Regions from separate parts of the Pseudoalteromonas sp. GB56 genome, predicted to be linked through region 2. Evidence: predicted binding sites of a transcription regulator. Region 2 holds the regulator's gene; the other holds the start of a gene.
What was found. Region 2 encodes FliA, which starts transcription of late flagellar genes. Its sites were predicted from a motif close to CTAAAGNTNNNNNNNNNNNNGCCGATA; they were not measured.
Positions count from the first base shown of each region.

Region 1 (3,416 bases), 1.4 Mb from region 2:
TAGGTCGCTTTATTCGCTGCCAAATCAGAACCTTGAGGCTTGCCTAGCGTCTGCGTGTCGCCTTCAATATCCAAAATATCGTCTTTCACTTGAAAGGCTAAGCCAATCGCTCGGCCATAGCTATCGAGCGCTTGTTTCGTCGATTGTTCTACGTTTTGCGCACACAAATAGCCCAGTTCAATTGCGCAGCTTAGCAGCGCCCCCGTTTTCGCCTTATGAATTTGTTCGAGTTCAGCAAGTGAAATAGTTTTGTCTGTTGCCTCGATATCGAGCGCTTGGCCACCCACCATGCCGAGTAAACCAGACGCCTTACTCAATGCATTGACCAAATCTAGCTGCGCACGTGCATCAATCGTAAATTCAGCACTGCTGAGCAGCTCAAACGCGATCGTTTGCAGTGTGTCGCCAGCGAGTATTGCATGGGCTTCATCATAGGCGATATGACAAGTGGGGCGACCACGGCGAAGTTCGTCATCATCCATAGCTGGTAAATCATCATGTACCAGTGAATAGCTGTGAATACATTCAATTGCGGCGGCGGCTTTATCGAGATCCGTTTTATTGGCGCCCAACATGTTGCCAACACAATAGACGAGCAGTGGACGCAGCCTTTTGCCACCGTTTTGTACACTGTATTGGGTTGCGGCGAGAATACGCGACTGCGCCGCGCTTTGAGTTGCAAAGTAATCTTCTAGCGTCGTTACAACATCTTCTTGTGCTTGTACTAATGCGTCTTTTAATTCCACTGGCAGAACTACTCTTGGTCATCCATTGGCGTTAGCTCAGCATTGAGATCATTACTCATTAGCATGCTGACTTTTTGTTGTGCAGAATCAAGTTTCTGCGCAGAGACATTGGCTAAACTAATACCGCGCTCAAACTGCTTCAATGAATGCTCTAAAGGCATATCACCTTGTTCCATTTCGGTGACGATTTGGCTCAGTTCGTTGATTGCGTCCTCAAAACTGAGGTTTTCTGGTTTTTTTTGGGCCATTGCCTTTACGCTCGTTACTGATTTATAAGAGCGCCAATTTTAGGGGTATTGTGCATTTTGGTCAAAGAGCACGAGATAATTTCGTAACAAAGTAACTGAAGGCTGCTAATTTTATTAATATTAGATTAAGCTTTAAAAAATGATTCAAGTAATTCAGCAAGTTGCCGATAGCTTAAGAGTATTTATAATAACGACAGAACTTTAGGCACCAAAGCGTACGCTTGTCTTTAGGTGCACTAAAGTAGTGACAGTGGGTGGAGGACGTGTGGATTTAGCAACCATAATAGGTATTCTCGGAGCAATTGGCTTCGTTGTGATGGCTATGGTACTCGGTGGAGACATAAGTATCTTCTATGATACGCAGTCCATTCTTATCGTTTTCGCCGGTTCACTGTTTGTTGTGTTGGCCAACTTTACTATGGGTCAATTCTTTGCCATAGGTAAAATTGCTGTTAAAGCCTTCATGTTCAAGATTGAAACACCTGATGAGCTAATTGAAAAAGCAGTCGAACTGGCTGACTCAGCGCGTAAAGGTGGCTTCCTTGCATTGGAAGAAGCTGAAATCTCAAACAAATTCATGCGTAAAGGCATCGACATGTTGGTTGATGGCCACGATGCAGACGTGGTGCGCGCGACGTTGCAAAAAGACATATCCCTCACAACCACCCGCCATGAGCAAGGCGCAGGCTTATTTAAAGCCCTGGGTGATGTTGCTCCGGCGATGGGGATGATAGGTACGCTAATCGGTCTGGTAGCCATGCTTTCTAACATGGATGACCCCAAAGCGATTGGTCCTGCAATGGCTGTTGCACTACTGACTACATTATATGGTGCGTTCTTGGCGAACGTAATTGCTATTCCAATTCAATCAAAACTCGAGCTGCGTAAAGGCGAAGAAGAATTGAATCAGCGCCTGATCCTCGACGCGATTCTAGGTATTCAAGACGGTCAAAACCCAAAAGTAATTGAAGGTATCCTGAAAAATTATCTGGCTGAGTCTAAACGTCAGGTAGATACCGAGGAGTAGGTATGTCGGATGAGGAAAAGTGTAAATGTCCTCCCCCGGGCTACCAGCTTGGATGGGAACGTTTGCCGACTTAATGTCGCTCTTGATGTGTTTCTTCGTACTGCTGCTCGCTTTCTCAGAAATGGATGTGCTTAAATTTAAGCAGATAGCGGGCTCAATGAAGTTCGCATTTGGTGTACAAAACAAACTCGAAGTTAAAGACATTCCAAAAGGTACCAGCGTTATTGCGATGGAATTCAAACCAGGTCGTCCAGATCCGACGCCGATTGAAACAATCCAGCAACAGACGGTAGAAATGACTCAGCAAATGCTCGAGTTTCAAGCAGGGGAAGAAGACTCCGCAGGTGGTCGCCAAGAGCAACGCGGTGAACAACGTGGCGGTGAATCTGCTAGTACCGCTGATGAACAATCCCAACAACAAGCAATAGCCGCGGCAGACCAAGAGCGTGTAAACGAACTCGTTAAGAAAATTGCGCAACAGCTTGAGCAGCAAATTATTGATGGTGCCATTGAGCTGGAATCATTAGGTCAACAGATCATTATCCGTATTCGTGAGAATGGCTCTTTCCCTTCAGGCAGCGCGTTCTTACAGCCAAAGTTCAAACCTATTGTGCAAGATATTGCGACACTGCTTAAAGATGTACCTGGTGAAATCACGGTGTCTGGACATACAGATGATTTCCAAGTGTCCAATGAACTCTACACCAACAACTGGGATCTGAGCGCTAAACGAGCAGTGGCAGTGGCCAGTGAGATGCAAAAAGTTGATGGCTTTGATAAAACGCGTATGGTCGTGGTCGGTCATGCTGATACACGACCGCTTGTGCCCAATGAAACCGATGAAGACCGTAAGCGCAATCGCCGTGTAGAGATCTCTATCATGCAAGGTAAAGCCAAAGAGTCTGACCCGATTGAAGTAGTGCAGTAATTCCCTCGCTCAATTCGATGTGCGCGCATTAGCGCACATCAGCTTTAATCTCCTTTCATCACAGCGTAAATTACACTACACTGTTGTTACTGTATGGATGAACAGTTGTTTTGCTATGAAGCTATATATTGCGGAAAAACCTTCTTTAGGGCGTGCCATTGCCGCAGCCCTGCCAAAACCCCACAATAAAAAAGAGGGTTACATTGAACTTGGTAATGGCGATTGCGTGACTTGGTGCATCGGCCATTTACTCGAACAAGCCGAACCTGATGATTATGATGCAGCTTATAAAAAGTGGCAGCTACAGCATTTGCCAATTGTTCCCACGCAGTGGCAACTAAAAGCAAAAAGCAAAACTCGCAAACAATTCACCTTAGTCAAAAAGTTGATCAAGCAAGCTTCGCAACTTGTCCATGCTGGTGACCCAGATAGAGAAGGGCAGTTACTTGTTGATGAAGTCATTTCTC
Region 1 is NZ_JBPCHK010000001.1:2,762,396-2,765,811, reverse strand. Features, by position in the region: gene ispA ((2E,6E)-farnesyl diphosphate synthase) at 1-746, opposite strand, end outside; gene ACH19P_RS12885 (exodeoxyribonuclease VII small subunit) at 755-994, opposite strand; gene pomA (flagellar motor protein PomA) at 1,260-2,021, shown strand; partial or broken gene ACH19P_RS12875 (flagellar motor protein MotB) at 2,024-2,949, shown strand; partial or broken gene ACH19P_RS12870 (DNA topoisomerase III) at 3,065-3,416, shown strand, end outside.
Region 1: pomA (flagellar motor protein PomA) is a predicted target of FliA. The motif match lies at 1,138-1,164, and genes of this name have one in related genera.

Region 2 (3,416 bases):
TCTCCGCACCGTGACACGCATCCACAAGCTCGTTCATACCCAGAAATCCGGCACCCCCTTTCACGGTGTGGAAACCGCGAAAAATAGCGTTGAGTAAATCCTTATCATCAGGATTGTTTTCAAGCTCAACCAATTGCTCAGAGAGCAGTTCTAAGATTTCACCCGCTTCCACCAAGAAGTCTTGTAAAATATCTTCATCTACTTCAAAGCTCATGCAACCGCTCTCCTCTTAGAACCCTAGACTCGACAACAAGTCATCTACTTCATCTTGGCCTGATACTACGTCGTCTCTCGACTCTGAATCTATGATAGGGCCTTCTGCACCTTCACCACCGACCGAAGAGGTTGCTTTTTCACGCTCGAGAGCATTTGCATCCACTTCTTCACCGGCAAAGACCGTCAGTAAATTAATCAAACTGTCTTCAACTTCACGTACTAACTCAATAACGCGACGAATGACCTGACCCGTGAGGTCTTGATAGTCTTGTGCCATCAACACATTGTTGAGTAAATCATGCAGCTCCAACGTGCTTTCTTGAGAGCGTCCCATAAACCCATCGAGTTGGTGGCATAATTGCTTGAATTCACCGATTTCTAAATCTCGGCGCATCAATTTATCCCAAGAGGGTTTGATTTGGTGTAAATCCGTCGACAATCGCTCAGCAATTGGAAGGCTAGCTTCGACCGCATCCATGGTTTTATTTGCGGCCTGTTCAGTCATTTCCATGACATAGTTTAGCCGTTGCTTGGCGTCAGGTATGGCTTCATGAGTCAGATTTGTCAGGCGGGTATCTAATTGAAAATTCTTTAGTGACTCATGAAGCTGCCGAGTGAGTTTACCCACTTCGGCAAATAGTTCAGATTGCTCTTTGGAAGCAGCATCGAGGATCAGCTGGTCAGCTTTTTCCTGCTCACCTTGTTCAAGAAAGGAAACAAGCTGCTTAGCCTGTTCTAGGGTAATATGAGGTGCAGCGGGAGCTGACATATGCCTCTCCTTAATCTGTTAACCTAAACGCTCGAACACTTTATCCAATTTTGTTTTCAGCGTCGCTGCAGTAAATGGTTTAACAATATAGCCATTCACGCCTGCTTGTGCTGCTGCAATAATTTGCTCTTTCTTGGCTTCCGCAGTCACCATCAATACTGGAATGTGTTTTAGGTTATCGTCTGCGCGAATAGCACGAAGAAGGTCGATGCCCTGCATACCTGGCATATTCCAATCTGTTACCACAAAATCAAACTCTTGATTCTGTAACATTGGTAATGCTGTGCTACCGTCATCCGCTTCTTGCACGTTGGTAAAGCCTAAATCACGCAAAAGGTTTTTAATGATTCTTCTCATCGTTGAAAAGTCATCAACCACAAGAATTTTCATGTTCTTATCCAAAGTATCCTCCAGTGAGGTATGAACCTGTTTCTACTTACTACTAATTGACCCAGTCACTGACTTTCGCTTTAAGCTTAATCATTGCCTGACCATGGATTTGGCTCACACGAGACTCGCTAACGTCTAGTATTTGCCCTATTTCTTTTAAATTCATTTCATCGTTGTAGTACAACGATAGCACCAACGCATCGCGTTCAGGTAGCGACTTAATCGCCTCCACTAATGCGCTGTTAAAGCGTTCGCTTTGGACACTCGCATAGGGTTTGCCCGTGTCTGATTGATCACTGTGAGTGACGATGACATCTTCATCCACACCCAAGTCCTCAATGCCTAGCACCTTAGAACAATTTACATCATTTAAAATATGATGGTATTCATCAAGGGAAATATCAAGTTTTTCAGCTACTTCAACATCCTTCGGCTCGCGACCTAACAAGCCTTCTAGCTCATTTATCGCTTGCGCAACCGAGCGACTGTTTCTGTGCACAGAACGAGGCGCCCAATCACCACGGCGTATCTCATCAAGCATCGCGCCACGAATGCGAATACCGGCGAAAGTTTCAAAGCTCGCGCCTTTCGATGCATCGAAGGTTTTAGAGGCTTCAATAAGACCTATCATGCCGGACTGAATTAAATCATCGAGTTGAACGCTAGCGGGTAAACGTGCCAATAGGTGGCACGCGACACGTTTTACCAGTGCTGCATGTCGCTCTACGAGAGAGTTTAGTTGCTGTTGATGCTGATACCCGGCGACTCTATTCATAGTTGCTCTAACCGCTAGTTATTGACTAACTTCTCAATAAAAAACTCTAGGTGGCCTGAAGGCTGATTCGGAACAGGCCATTTCACTGCCTTGCTGGCCAAACTTTTAAGTGACACAGACGCAGGTGAATTAGGAAACAGAATCAACGACGGCTTTTTGACGACGTGTCGATTTACGCATGTTTTCATCGTAAGGGATGGTTGCCACCAATTCCAAAGCCACATCTAAGAATCGATCTGTCACTTTAGAAAGCTTAGCAAAGAGGTCTTGGCCTTCACGTAAACTACGCACCATGTTGGCAACAATTTTGAATTTATATACGCCGTGCTCACGACTTAATATTTTAATGAGTGCGTAGGCATCAGTAATGGATGTGGGCTCATCACAGACGACAACAACGACATCTTGTGACGCGCGCGAAAAGCTCAACACCATATCAGAGATACCCGCAGCGGTATCAACAATGAGAACGTCAAATTCATTATCGAGTTCACTAAACGCACGAATAAGCCCGGCGTGCTCCGCTGGACTTAATTCAACCATAGACTGAGAACCCGAGGTTGCTGGGGCAATACGAATGCCCGCCGGACCCGTGACAAGAATATCGCGTAAATCACACTCGCCACTGAGTACATGAGAAAGGTTTTTTTCAACACGCAGACCAAGCATAACGTCACAGTTGGCTAACCCTAAATCGGCATCGAGGACGAGGACACGTTTGCCCTGCTGTCCCAAAGCGATAGCCAGGTTAAGCGATACATTAGTTTTACCTACGCCACCTTTGCCGCCTGTAACGGCGATGACTTTAACGCCTTGATTATTATTCTGATTCATTCTACGAAGGCCGCTTGCTTGATCGTGCACTGTGTTAATCATACATTCCTACTGCTTGAGACGCCACTGCCTGACGCCCCCCTGGAGCTGCTGTTTGTTTTGCTTTTTGACGTTTAATAAACAATTGTTCAGCCTTTCTAACCATTTTTTCTGAGTTTGCTACTCGAATATCTTCTGGAACACGCTGACCGTTAGTAAGATACCCTATTGGGAGGCGATTTTGAATCGCTACACTCATAATCTCGCCTAAACTTAGACTTTCATCAAGTTTGGTGAAAATACAGCCACTTAAGTCAATTTTTTGGAAGTGTTTGATTGACTCTTGCAACACTTCTCGCTGTGCCGTTGCACTTAAAACTAAATAGCTTCGGATATCCACTGACGCATTACGCATAAGCGTATTTAATTGTTCACTTAAACGTAAATCGCGCT
Region 2 is NZ_JBPCHK010000001.1:1,335,337-1,338,752, reverse strand. Features, by position in the region: gene ACH19P_RS06300 (chemotaxis protein CheA) at 1-214, opposite strand, end outside; gene ACH19P_RS06295 (protein phosphatase CheZ) at 230-985, opposite strand; gene cheY (chemotaxis response regulator CheY) at 1,004-1,387, opposite strand; gene ACH19P_RS06285 (RNA polymerase sigma factor FliA) at 1,428-2,150, opposite strand; partial or broken gene ACH19P_RS06280 (MinD/ParA family protein) at 2,165-3,026, opposite strand; partial or broken gene flhF (flagellar biosynthesis protein FlhF) at 3,019-3,416, opposite strand, start outside.